Regions from separate parts of the Ensifer canadensis genome, predicted to be linked through region 3. Evidence: riboswitches for the same ligand, from Rfam matches in the RefSeq annotation. Region 3 holds a riboswitch; each other region holds the start of a gene.
What was found. A riboswitch is a leader RNA that binds a small molecule or an ion and turns the genes downstream of it on or off. The one in region 3 is predicted to bind thiamine pyrophosphate.
Positions count from the first base shown of each region.

Region 1: it holds a riboswitch for thiamine pyrophosphate, as region 3 does, so the genes downstream of both, thiC (phosphomethylpyrimidine synthase ThiC) here and J3R84_RS23850 (ABC transporter permease) in region 3, are expected to answer to the same signal.
Region 2: it holds a riboswitch for thiamine pyrophosphate, as region 3 does, so the genes downstream of both, thiB (thiamine ABC transporter substrate binding subunit) here and J3R84_RS23850 (ABC transporter permease) in region 3, are expected to answer to the same signal.

Region 1 is NZ_CP083371.1:539,016-543,555, reverse strand. Features, by position in the region: gene J3R84_RS22110 (sensor histidine kinase) at 1-780, shown strand, start outside; gene J3R84_RS22105 (sigma-54-dependent transcriptional regulator) at 784-2,145, shown strand; TPP riboswitch at 2,323-2,454, shown strand; gene thiC (phosphomethylpyrimidine synthase ThiC) at 2,549-4,372, shown strand.
Region 2 is NZ_CP083370.1:3,541,141-3,545,680, reverse strand. Features, by position in the region: gene thiP (thiamine/thiamine pyrophosphate ABC transporter permease ThiP) at 1-487, opposite strand, end outside; gene thiB (thiamine ABC transporter substrate binding subunit) at 519-1,547, opposite strand; TPP riboswitch at 1,597-1,714, opposite strand; partial or broken gene J3R84_RS17260 (GNAT family N-acetyltransferase) at 1,849-2,332, shown strand; gene J3R84_RS17255 (thiamine diphosphokinase) at 2,419-3,069, shown strand; gene J3R84_RS17250 (ABC-F family ATP-binding cassette domain-containing protein) at 3,073-4,540, shown strand, end outside.
Region 3 is NZ_CP083371.1:911,367-915,906, forward strand. Features, by position in the region: gene J3R84_RS23840 (class I SAM-dependent methyltransferase) at 1-783, shown strand, start outside; partial or broken gene J3R84_RS23845 (IS66 family transposase) at 1,264-1,492, shown strand; TPP riboswitch at 2,059-2,160, shown strand; gene J3R84_RS23850 (ABC transporter permease) at 2,302-3,045, shown strand; gene J3R84_RS23855 (ABC transporter substrate-binding protein) at 3,083-4,027, shown strand; gene J3R84_RS23860 (hydroxyethylthiazole kinase) at 4,024-4,540, shown strand, end outside.

The DNA of each region.
Region 1 (4,540 bases), 370 kb from region 3:
GAGCGCACACAGGACCTAAGCCTCGCCCGCGATCACCTCGAAACCGAGATCGCCGACCACAGGCGCACGGGCGAGAGGCTGCAGGCGGTGCAGCAGGAACTGGTCCAGGCCAACCGCCTGGCAATCCTCGGACAGGTGGCGGCGGGCGTTGCCCACGAGATCAATCAGCCGGTCGCAACCATCCGCGCCTATGCCGACAATGCGCGCACCTTCCTCGACCGCGGCCAAAAAGAAACCGCCGTCGAAAATCTCGAAAGCATCGCTGCGCTGACCGAGCGGGTCGGCACCATCACCGACGAACTGCGCAGCTTTGCGCGCAAGGGCCGTTTCGTCGCCGAACCGACGGCGATGCGGGAGGTGATCGAAGGCGCTCGAATGCTGCTGCGCAGCCGCTTTGCCGGCCGCATGGACGCGATCGTCATCGACCTGCCTGATAACGGCCTCAGCGTGCTCGGCAATCGCATCCGCTTGGAACAGGTGCTGATCAACCTGTTGCAGAATGCCCTGGAAGCCCTCGGTGATCGGGCAGACGCTGAGATCCGTGTGCGGTGCGAGTTAGGCCCCTCCGAAACAGTTTCGCTTGTTGTCGCCGACAATGGTCCGGGCATTCGGCCCGATATCCTCGAAGACCTTTTCACGCCGTTCAACACCTCCAAGGATGAAGGTCTCGGTCTCGGCCTTGCCATCTCCAAGGAGATTGTCGCCGACTATGGCGGCGACATCGAGGTCAAGACCAGCCCTGAGGGCACCGTCTTCACCGTGCGTTTGAAGAGGGCCTGAGCGATGCAGCAATCCGTATGCCTCGTCGACGACGACAGCGAACTCAGGCGGGCGATCAAGCAGACGCTGGAGCTTGCCGGCCTCGCGGTCTCCGCCTTTCCCGGCGCGGCGGAAGCGCTCGCAATCCTCAACCCGGATTTTAGCGGGATCGTCATCAGCGATATCCGCATGCCCGGGATCGACGGCCTCACGCTGTTTCGCCGGATCGCCGATTTCGACCCCGACCTGCCCGTCATTCTGGTCACCGGCCACGGCGATATCCCGATGGCCGTTCAGGCCATTAAGGACGGCGTCTATGATTTCATCCCGAAACCCTTTGCCGCCGACCGTCTGGTGCAGAGCGCACGCCGCGCCTTGGAAAAACGCCGGCTGGTGATGGAAAACCGCGCGCTGAAACGCGCAGCCGAAGTCGCCGGTGAGAGCCTGCCGCTGATTGGCCAGACACCGGTCATGGAACGGCTGCGCCAGACCTTGCGGCATATCGCCGACACCGACGTGGATGTGCTTGTTGCCGGCGAAACCGGCAGCGGCAAGGAGGTGGTGGCGACGCTGCTGCACAATTGGAGCCGGCGCCGCAACGGCAACTTCGTGGCGCTGAACTGCGGCGCACTGCCGGAAACGGTAATCGAGAGCGAGCTTTTCGGCCACGAGCCCGGCGCCTTCACCGGTGCCCTGAAGAAGCGCGTCGGCCGTATCGAGCATGCGAGCGGCGGCACGCTTTTCCTCGATGAGATCGAGGCGATGCCGCCGGCAACGCAGGTCAAGATGCTGCGAGTGCTTGAAGCCCGTGAGATCACGCCGCTTGGCACCAATATCGTGCGCCCCGTCGATATTCGGGTCATCGCCGCGGCCAAGATCGACCTCGGCGACCCGGCCCAGCGGGGCGATTTTCGCGAGGATCTCTATTTCCGGCTGAACGTCGTCACCCTGTCGATCCCGCCGCTGCGCGAACGCCGGGACGATATCCCCCTTCTCTTCTCGCATTTCCTGACGCGGGCAGCCGAGCGTTTCAAGCGCGACGTGCCGACGCTTTCGCCGGCCGTCAGCCACTATCTGAGGTCTCATTCTTGGCCGGGCAATGTGCGCGAGCTCTCGCACTTCGCCGAGCGCGTCGCCCTTGGCGTCGAAGGTTCGCTCGGCCAACCGATTGCCGCGGCGCCGACCAGTGCCGGCCTGCCCGAGCGGATCGAGCGCTACGAGGCGGAAATTCTGAAAGAAGCGCTGCGGGCGCAGCACGGCGACGTCAAGGCGACGATCGAAGCGCTCGGCATTCCGCGCAAGACCTTCTATGACAAGCTGCAGCGGCACGGCATCAACCGTGCGGATTATGCCGATCGCCGGGGATCAGAGAAGTCCGGCCGCTAGCGCATTTCCAGGAAAAGTGCGGAGCGGTTTTCCGTCAGGAAATGCGTAAAAACGAAAAGAACGAGCGTGCCCGCGGCTTCGTCTCATCCGGAAACGCTCTACCGGGCAATCAACAGGCCTGACACGCAACCTTCGGATTAACGCTTGACGGCGCATCCGGATCGATGGCTATCTCTAGGCATTCACCAGGGGGGTCCCGTCAAGGGGCTGAGATACTGCTGGGCGGATCGGCTTTGCCGACCGAGGCGCAGTGACCCGTTGAACCTGATCCAGTTCATACTGGCGTAGGGACGGTGCAGACATTGACGCCACGATTCCGTCATTCGCGCGGAATTTCAGGCAAACATGTCTTTTCCTTCCGGCTTCAGAACTGGGTCTCCAACCGCAAACTTGGAGCCTCATCATGAATATTGCCACCAAACCCGCAGAACTCTCGGTCACAAAAGGCCCGCTTCCCGCCTCGAAAAAGGTCTACAAGCCAGGCACGATCCATCCCGACATCCGCGTTCCCATGCGCGAAATCACCCTGCACCCGACGTCGGGCGAGCCGCCGGTCACCGTCTACGACGCCTCCGGTCCCTACACCGTAGAAGATGCCAACATCCGCATCGAGGATGGATTGCCAAGACCGCGCCGCGACTGGATCATCGCTCGCGGCGATGTCGAAGCCTATGACGGGCGCGACGTGCGGCCGGAAGACAACGGCTTTGCCTCCGGCGACCGGCTGACGCCGACCTTTCCCCTCCGTCACGCGCCGCTGCGCGCAACCGGCCGGCGCGCGGTGACGCAGCTTGCCTATGCGCGGGCCGGCATCATCACGCCCGAGATGGAGTTCGTCGCCATCCGCGAGAACCTTGGCCGCGACGCTGCACGCGCCGCGCTACGCGACGGCGAAAGCTTTGGCGCCCATATCCCCGATCACGTCACGCCCGAATTCGTCCGCCAGGAGATTGCCAGCGGCCGCGCCGTGCTGCCGGCCAACATCAACCACCCAGAATCCGAACCGATGATCATCGGCCGGAATTTCCTGGTGAAGATCAATGCCAATATCGGCAACTCCGCCGTCACTTCGTCGATGGCCGAGGAAGTGGAGAAGATGGTCTGGGCCACCCGCTGGGGCGCCGATACGGTGATGGACCTTTCGACCGGCCGCAACATCCACAACATCCGCGAATGGATCATCCGCAACTCGCCCGTGCCGATCGGCACCGTGCCGCTCTACCAGGCGCTGGAAAAGGTCAACGGCATCGCCGAGGATCTCACATGGGAAGTCTATCGCGATACGCTGATCGAGCAGGCGGAACAGGGGGTCGATTACTTCACCATCCATGCCGGTGTCCGGCTGCACTATATCCCGCTGACCGTCGACCGCGTCACCGGCATCGTCTCGCGCGGCGGCTCGATCATGGCGAAATGGTGCCTGCACCACCACAAGGAGAGCTTTCTCTACGAGCACTTCGAAGAGATCTGCGACATCTGCCGCGCCTATGACGTCTCGTTTTCGCTCGGCGACGGCCTGCGTCCGGGCTCGATCGCCGATGCCAATGACGCGGCGCAATTTGCCGAACTGGAAACGCTGGGCGAGCTGACGAAGATCGCCTGGGCGAAAGACTGCCAGGTGATGATCGAGGGCCCCGGCCACGTGCCGATGCACAAGATCAAGGAAAACATGGACAAGCAGCTCGCTGTCTGTGGCGAGGCGCCGTTCTATACGCTTGGGCCCCTGACGACCGACATCGCCCCGGGCTACGACCACATCACCTCGGGCATCGGTGCCGCGATGATCGGCTGGTTCGGCACGGCCATGCTCTGCTATGTGACACCGAAGGAACATCTGGGGCTTCCCGACCGCAACGACGTCAAGGTGGGCGTCATCACCTACAAGATCGCGGCCCATGCCGCCGATCTCGCCAAGGGGCACCCGGCGGCCCGCACCCGCGACGACGCCCTGTCGCGCGCCCGCTTCGAGTTCCGCTGGGAGGACCAGTTCAACCTGTCGCTCGATCCGGAAACCGCCCGCTCCTTCCACGACGAAACCTTGCCGAAGGAGGCGCACAAGGTCGCGCATTTTTGCTCCATGTGCGGGCCGAAATTCTGCTCGATGCGGATCTCGCACGACATCCGCGCCGAGGCGCAGAAGGAAGGTTTTCAAGCGATGGCGGCCAAGTATCGTGAGGGTGGCGACCTCTATATGCCGGTCGACAGCGAGGCAGACGTTCGGGGATAACCACGCCAGAAGGGGCGGCGACCCCGCCCCTTCTGGCGCCCGGCGGGCTCCGGCACTCTTTACGCAATGGCCCATCTCTTCTTCATGCTCGGGCTCGACCCGAGCATCCACATTGGAGGCAGCCGGCTTGTCGATACGAGGCTGACACAGAGGTGCCGGCTGGATGCT
Region 2 (4,540 bases), on a different replicon from region 3:
CGGTTCTCCAGTATTCCGAAGGGATGCGCTCGAGCCCGGCGAGAAAGAGACGTGCGATAAGCGGCATGTTGAAGAAGACGTGGGCGAGCAGGATGCCGAAAAGGCCGTAGATGCTGATCGGCTGCTGCAGCCCGAGGCCGGCGAGGGCGGTGTTGAGCGCGCCCTGCCGGCCCCAGATCTCGATCAGCCCGAGCGCGCCGACAAGCACGGGCAGGCCGAGCGGCAGGGCCATCACCCGCAGAACCCAGACGCGGCCGGGAAAGCTCGGCCGGCGCGCAAGCGCCCGTGCGATCGGGATGGCAAGAACAACGGAAAGCAGCGTCGAAAGGCTCGCCTGCAGCAAGGTGAAGCGCGTTACCCGCCAGATATAGGCATCGAACAGCACGCTGTTGCCGAAGTCACCGCTCTGGAGCAAAAGGGCTGCAATCGCCAGGCCGACAAACAGCAGGATACCGCCGAGACTTAAAGTCCCGGCGGTCATCGTGATGCGATTTTCGGCAGGCGCGAACAAATGCGCCTCAGTTCTTGCTAATGGCGGCCAGCCATTCGTCGATCCAGGCCTTGCGGTTCGCCGCCACCTCTTCCGACGGCAGCAGGAAAGTCTTCTCCGGATTGACCAGCTTGCTAAAAGCCTCCGGCAGCGGCTCCTTGGTCGCCGCGACCGGCATCATCCAGTTGGTCGTCGGAATGATCGACTGGAACTCCGGGCCGGTCATGAAGGCGAGAAACTGCTTGGCAAGCTCCGGCTCCTTGGCGCTCTTGGTCATGCCGGCAACTTCGATCTGGATGTAGTGACCTTCCGAGAATTCGGCCGCCTGGTAGCGGTCGGTGTTTTCCGCCACCATGTGGTAGGCGGGCGACGTGGTGTAGGAAAGCACCATCGGCGCTTCGCCCTTGGTGAAGAGGCCATAGGCTTCCGACCAGCCCGGCGTTACGGTCAGTACCCTGTCCTTGAGCTTGGCCCAGGCGGCGCCGGCTTCGTCGCCATAGACGGCCTTGACCCAGAGAAGCAGACCGAGGCCCGGCGTCGAGGTGCGCGGATCCTCGATGACGATCTTCTGAGAGGCGTCGCCTTCGACCAGTTCCTTCAGGCTCTTCGGCGGCGTCTTCAAGGTCTGGGTGTCGTAGACGACGGCGAAATGGCCGTAGTCATAGGGAAGGAAGGTGTCGTCGGTGAAGTCGCCGGGTACCTTGACGTTGGCAGGCTCGATGCCGTGCGGCGCGAAGAAGCCGGTGGCCTTGGCCTCGGCGACGAGGTTTGTATCGAGGCCGAGCACGATGTCGGCCTTGGAGGCCGCGCCTTCGAGCTTGAGGCGGGTCAGAAGCTCGACGCCATCGGCGACGCCGACATAGGTGACCTTGCATTCGCAGGTCTTCTCGAAAGCTTCGGCGACCTTGGCACCCGGCCCCCATTCGGTGATGAAGCTTTCATAGGTGTAGACGGTCAGCGTCTTGTCGGCAGCAACGGCATTGGCCGCGAAGACAAGTCCTGCCGTCGCGGCAAGCGCTAGCCGGCTAAGAACCTTGAGTTGCGATGAATTGGACATGGCAGGCACCTCTCCCTAAAAATGATGTTGCATGGGAAAAGGGCGTATCGATCCGATCGCGTCTAATCCCTCCGCCGGTATGAGCCGGATCAGGTTCCGCGGGTTGGCGTTCAACGCCTCTCAGCCTTCGGCCGCCATGCGGTCGGAAGGCACCCCGTTAGAGCGGGTAGAGATTTACCGCCGAGCCGGTTTGATGGCAAGCGAAGTTTGAGGACGGCAAAAGCGCCCGCCCCGCATTTTCGCGCCGCGGCGCATGGGGTAAAATCGTCGGCAGAGTTTGCAGACGCCGAAGGAGCCTGCGATGACTGACATGCTCGTTCGCCTTTATGCACTGCCGGCACAAGCGAGATCACCGCTTGCTGACGGTATCGGCATTCACCGCGCAATGGCACCCGAACGAAGCTTGTTGTTCCCTGGATCGAGCAGACATTTGGCTCCGGCTGGGCGGGCGAGGCGGAGGTGGCCTTCAGATCGACGCCGACGTGCATGCACATCGCGGTGTTCGAGGACCGGATCGTCGGCTTTGCCTGCCACGATGTCACAGCGCTCGGTTTCTTCGGGCCGACGGGCGTCGACGAGGCCATGCGCGGACGGGGATCGGCGAGGCGCTCTTGCGCGTGAGCCTGACGGCGATGCGTGACGCAGGCTACGGTTACGCCATCATCGGCGGCGTCGGCCCGGCCGAATTCTACCGACGCACGGTCGGCGCCATCGAGATCCCCGATTCCAACCCCGGGATCTATGCGGAGATGCTGTTTCCCGATACCTTGCCCGAAGATCACTGACAACGAGGACGCAAAATCGCCGGATCGCGCCCTTGTTCGGTTTTCTTGCTTTTCCTTGCCCGTGCCTTTGCGCTATGGGCTTTGCCATGGCCCGATCCACCTTCACCATTCTGCTCGGCGGTGCACTGACCCCGACCGATCGCCTTGCGCGCCAGCTCGCAGGCAGCCGCTTCGTTGCGGCCGATGGCGGCATGCGGCATGCGCGGGTGCTATCCGTGACCCCCGACGTCTGGGTGGGCGATTTCGATTCGACCGAGGAGGCGCTGCTCGCGGAATTTGCCGATGTCCCGCGCGAGCCCTATCCCGCCGCCAAGGCTGCGACCGATGGCGAAATCGCTGTCGAGGCGGCGCTGTCGCGTGGCGCCGAAGCCTTGATCTTTGCCGGCGCGCTCGGAGGATCACGCAGCGACCATGCCTTCCTGCACCTGCTTCAGGCTGCTTCGCTGGCCGAACGTGGGTTGCCGGTGTTCATGACCTCGGGTGAGGAGGAGGCCTATCCGCTGCTTGCAGGCGAGATCGAAATCGATCTGCCGAAGGGCAGCCTATTCTCGATCCTCGGACTGACCGATCTCATCGGGCTTACGATCGTCAACGCGCGTTATCCGCTCACCGATTTCACGTTGCCGTTCGGGTCTTCGCGCACCGTTTCCAATGTCGCGGAGGGTCCCCTTCGCATTTCCCTCGACACCGGCCGGGCGATCGTTCTCGCCCGCCCCTATGACCTTTCCGGAGCCTGAGCCTTGGCGCCTCCCATTCTGAAACTCGACGATATCTTCCTGACCTTCGGTGGCACGCCGCTTCTGGCCGGCGCCAACCTGCAGGTGGAGCCGGGGGATCGCATCTGCCTTGTCGGGCGCAACGGTTCCGGCAAATCGACGCTGATGAAGATCGCCGCCGGTCTTGCCGAAGCGCAATCGGGCGAGGTCTTCCGCCATCCGTCCTCGACCGTTCGCTACCTGCCCCAGGCACCGGATTTCGAAGGCTACGACACGGTGCAGGCCTATGCCGAGTCGGGCCTTGGCCCAAGCGACGACCCGTATCGCGTCGCTTACCTACTGCAGCACCTGGGTCTGACCGGCGAAGAAGACCCGGCACGCCTTTCCGGCGGCGAGGCGCGCCGCGCAGCGCTTGCCCGGGTGATGGCGCCGGAGCCGGATATCCTGCTGCTCGACGAGCCGACCAACCATCTCGATCTGCCGACGATCGAATGGCTCGAAGACGAGCTGACCCGCAGCCGTTCGGCCCTGGTGCTGATCTCGCACGACCGGCGCTTCCTCGAAAAGGTCTCGAACGCGACGGTCTGGCTCGATCGCGGCCAATCCCGCCGGCTCGACCGCGGCTTCGGCCATTTCGAGGCCTGGCGCGACGAGGTGCTGGAGGCGGAAGAGCTGGAGCAGCACAAGCTCGGCAAGGCGATCGAGCGCGAGGAGCATTGGCTGCGCTACGGCGTTACCGCCCGGCGCAAGCGCAACATGCGTCGTCTCGGCGAATTGCAGGACATGCGCTCGCGCCATCGCGGCCACAAGGGGCCGCAGGGCTCCGTTCAGGCGGCGGCTTCCGACGCCAAGGAATCGGGCAAGCTGGTGATCGAGGCGGAGAAGATCACCAAGGCTTACGGCGAGCGGACGATCGTTGCGCCGTTTTCCATTCGCGTGCACCGTGGCGACCGGATCGGCCTTGTCGGCCCGAACGGTGCCGGCAAGACGACGCTTTTGAAGATGCTGACCGGGCAGATCGAGCCGGATACCGGCACGGTGAAACTCGGCACCAATCTTGAGATGGCGACGCTCGACCAGAAGCGCGAGGATCTCAACCTCGACGATACGCTGGCCCACTACCTGACCGACGGCCGGGGCGAGAGCCTGATTGTCAACGGCGAGCAGCGCCATGTCACCGGCTACATGAAGGACTTCCTGTTCCAGCCGGAGCAGGCGCGCACCCCGATCCGCGAACTGTCGGGCGGTGAGCGCGCCCGGCTGATGCTGGCACGCATTCTCGCCCGCGCCACCAACCTGCTGATCCTCGACGAGCCGACCAACGATCTCGACATCGAGACGCTGGACTTGCTTCAGGAGGTCGTCGCCGGCTTTGCCGGAACCGTCATCCTCGTCAGCCACGACCGCGACTTCCTCGACCGCACCGTGAGCTCGACCATCGCGCCGGCCAATCCCGAAGCGCCTGACGGCCGCTGGATCGAATATGCCGGCG
Region 3 (4,540 bases):
CAACTTCGGCGCGTTGTCCCAAAAACCAGGCCTATGCCGCCAAAATCATTGCCTGATGTGGCGATCGACGACGCGGCTATGACCAAGTTGTGGACTGATGTCCTCGCCCCTATCGCCAATACGGCGACCTTTTCAGACGAACCCGGTAAAGTTCACCGTTATCACTATAAAAACCCTTCGTACTGCGTTGGGGATGGCACTGTGCTTCGGGCGATGCTCCTTAGCATCAAGCCAAAACGCATGGTGGAGGTGGGGTGTGGGTGGTCCTCGGCGTGCACTATGGACACCATCGAAGAGGGTGAGCTAACAACTCAAATCACGTTCGTTGAGCCGTTCCCCAAGCTTCTCCGCGATGTTCTTCGCGAAAATGATATTGCCCGCGCGCGAATTATTGAAGCTGGCGTGCAAGATGCTCCGATGGAGATTTTCACAGAACTGGAGGCGGGCGACATATTGTTCATCGACTCCACTCACGTTGTTAAAACCGGTAGCGACGTTGCCTACGAGTTGGCAGAAATTCTGCCTCGTCTAAACCCTGGTGTGATCATCCATTTCCACGATATCTTCTATCCATTTGAGTACGGTTACAAATGGATCATGGAAGACAACCGCTCTTGGAATGAAATTTACTCCATACGCAGCTTCCTCGCGTTCAATAGCTGTTTCCATATAATGTTCTTCAATGACTACATGGCCCAACTGCACGGCGACCACATGTTGAAGACATTCCCGCCGTTCATACGAAATTCCGGCGGCGCGCTCTGGCTTAGGCGTCTGTACTGAGCCATTTTTGAGGCGGGCGCTCCAATAGTTCGCAGGCGTAAACGCACGTCGCGCAGTGGCTGAAGCGTCTCGGCGCAATTTGCGTTGTCGACCGGGCGGCCGAGGCGCGAGCACCCCAAGTCGAGCATGCGCCGACACTGGGGGATACAACTCTGAGATTCCGGGGGGCTTGGGGGGTGGTAGGTAGCCAGACGGTCCGGATTCCGCGTTAGGATGCCTCCACAATGCGCCAACGCTTATGCCTTTAACACGCGGGTCGCCGGGGCATTGTTGCGACAGCAAATGAGCGGCGGATCGGCCACAGTCAGGTCCAGCTCAATCATGCCCAGCTTCTAGCTCTGTGGACGGTATGGACTGGAAACGAGTTCGGTCTACGCCGATCAGGCCTCCTGAGATTGTTGGGTAAAACGGCCGCGGCGAAGTGAATCAGCGGCCTGAAGCTACGGGCGGATCTTGGCAAGATATGCTCTGATCAAGCCCATGACGCTGCCCGATATCGAACTCCCGGATGACGTAGAGGCTCTGAAAGCCATGGTCCTTGCCATGGCCGAAAAAGCAGCCCGCGTCGAGGCCTTGGAGAGACAAGATCGATGATCTCGAGGCCCGCAGCGCGGACGCCGATGAACGGATCGAGCGGCTGACGCAAATCCTGAAAGCCTTCGATCGAGCCCGATTTGGCCGGCGCTCGGAAAAGCTCGCATCATCTACCCGCGGCAGGGTCGCCTGCCAGAGAGTAAAGAGGTCTTTGACGATCGCTGCAGAGGTCTCTTGACGCGCTGCGATCTTCATCAATGCCAGCGAAAGTGCCGCCGGCCGCGCTTAAGCGCAAGAATGCCGTGTTCTGCAAGCCGTCACCGAGATCGCCTATGGCCGACAATGTCGACGTCTTCGAGCTCAAAAATGGGCCCCTGCGGGAGGGGCCGAGGGTTCGAAAGCGGCAGCGGGGTGTCTGCCTGATGTCACGTGGAATGTCCCGAAAAGCGTGTCTCTAAGAGGATTGCTCCTTCCTTTAGTTTTCATTTGAAATAACGCCCCAGTTTAGGCAGTTGGTACTAAAATTTGTCTTGGTGAATGGAGTTTACATTGCCGGTGAACGCGCTTTTTGGCAAGAATAAATCGCAATATGCTCAAGTGTTACTTTATGTGAACTAATTCGACTTTTGCCCTGTTGCGAATCAGGAGCACCTAACATTCACAGAAACGGCGATTCGACCGGTCGCACAGAGAGTTTTCGAGGGGGTGTTGACAGCCATTCCAAGATCTTCCATCTTTTCACGATATTCCGAGGGGTGCACATCTTGTGCTGAGATGGCGGTGAGCCGGACCCTTGAACCTGATCCGGGTCATGCCGGCGTAGGAACGGGAAAAGAGCCGATTTCGGCAAACTAATCGCGTCTTCGCTTTCACCTGGATCTCCGTGATATTTTGTCTGGAGATCGATCGATGCTGTCTTTTGCCAAGTTGCCGCCGAATGGCGGGTTTGCAATTCGTCCGGGTTGCTGCGTCGGCTGACCGGCGATGCGCCTGGCGTTCACATTTGTTCGCAGCCTTGTTGTGCTTGCTGCTCTCTGGCAGACGGCGGTGGGTGTGTTCGCGTTACCGCGCTATCTTTTACCAACGCCGATGGATGTACTGGCCGTCTTTGCGCGGCAGCCAGAATTTCTGCTCGAGCAGAGTCTCGTGACGATCGCCGAAATGCTGGCCGGGCTCGCGTTCGGCACGGCGTTCGGCGTTGCGACGGCAATCGGGCTGGCGGCTTTTCCGCGGTTTGGAAAGCTCGTCTGGCCTTTTGTGCTCGTCCTTCAGGCCTTTCCCGTTTTCGTCATCGCACCTTTGCTGGTGCTGTGGTTCGGCTTCGGCATGGTTTCGAAGATCGTGATGGCGGCGATCATCATTTTCTTTCCCGTTGTCTCTGCGTTTTCGGACGGTCTGCGCCGTACAGATACGCAGATCCTTGATGCCGTCGCGCTCACCAAGGCGAGCCACTGGCAGGCGCTGCGGCTTGTGCGATTGCCGTTGGCGTTGCCCGGCTTAGTGACTGGCCTCCGCGTTGCTGCCCCGTTGGCACCGCTCGGCGCCGTCGTTGGCGAGTGGGTCGGCGCCTCGGCCGGCCTCGGCTTCGTTATCGTCCAGGCAAATGCCCGCATGCAGACCGATGTCGTCTTCGCTGCGATGGCCATTCTTGCCGTGCTTGCCGTCGCCCTCAGGCTGCTCGTCGATGAGGCAACCCGTCCACTCGCGCACTGGGCGCGGGAAACCTGAATTTCTGAGATCAATTGGGAGAGTTCATAACATCATGATCCGTAAATCTCTGCTTTCCGCCAGCCTCGCACTCGGCGTGGTCTTTGCAGCTGGCTCAGCAACTGCCGCTGAAAAACTGACAGTGATGCTGGAGTGGTTTGTCAATCCCGACCATGCGCCGATCGTCGTCGCCAAGGAGCTCGGCCTGTTCGAAAAGGCGGGGCTCGATGTTGAGCTCGTGCCACCGGCAGACCCTTCAAGCGTGCCGCGTCTCGTCGCTGCGGGGCAGGCTGATATCGGCGTGCACTATCAGCCAAACCTGTACCTTGACCATGCTGCAGGCCTGCCTCTGGTTCGCATTGGCACCCTGGTCGAGACGCCGCTCAACACGGTCACTGTCCTTGACGACGGTCCGATCAGAAGCCTTGCCGACTTGAAGGGCAAGAAGATCGGCTTTTCCGTCTCCGGTTTCGAGGATGCAATGCTCGGCCGAATGCTTGCCTCGGCCGGTCTCAAGAAGGAGGACGTCGAACTCGTCAACGTCAACTTCGCCCTGTCTCCGTCCCTGATCGCCGGTAAGGTCGATGCAACGATCGGCGGCTTCCGGAATTTTGAACTGACGCAGATGCGGCTCGAGGGGCATGCGGGCCGTTCCTTCTTCCCAGAAGAGCATGGCGTGCCTGTTTATGACGAGCTCGTCTTCGTTTCCGACAAGGCAAAGGTTGCCGACAAGCGCTTGCGGCCCTTCCTGGTCGCGGTGGAGCAGGGTGCGATTTTCCTCACCAATCATCCGACTGAAGCCTGGAAGCTGTTCGTCAAGGCTTATCCGAACCTCGATGACGAACTCAACCGCAGTGCATTCACGGACACGCTGCCGCGATTCGCCAAAAGGCCGGCGGCGCTCGACCGTGGCCGCTACGAGCGGTTTGGCGCTTTTCTTGCCGAAAGCGGTTTGATCGGCAAGGCACCTGATGTCGACGATATCGCGGTGGAAATCCGATGACGGGTACATCGGACTTCGTCGAAAGTGTTGCCGCATCGCTGGCGCTTGTGCGGCAGCGCCGCCCCCGCGTGCATTGCCTGATGAACACGGTGGTGCAGAAGTTCGTAGCCGATGGACTGGCAGCTCTGGGTGCGATCCCCTCGATGACATCGGCCCTGGAAGAGGTCGAGGCTTTTGCCCAGCGAGCCGATGCGCTCGTCGTCAATCTCGGTACGCTTGATGAAGAGCGCCGGAGGGCGATCCGTTTGGCAGCGGCGGTTGCGCGCGATGCCGACAAGCCGTGGATCGTCGATCCCGTGCATTGCGACTATTCGCCTTCGCGGCTTGTCTTCGCCCGGGAACTCATCGCAGCTGGCCCTTCCGTTGTTCGCGGCAACGCAAGCGAGATGGATATCGTCGGTAACGCCAATGGCGCGCTGAGGATCAAGACCGGGGCAGTCGATGAACTCACACTGGATCTACATACGATCCGGGTTGAGAACGGCCACCCCCTCATGGCGCAGGTCACGGGTA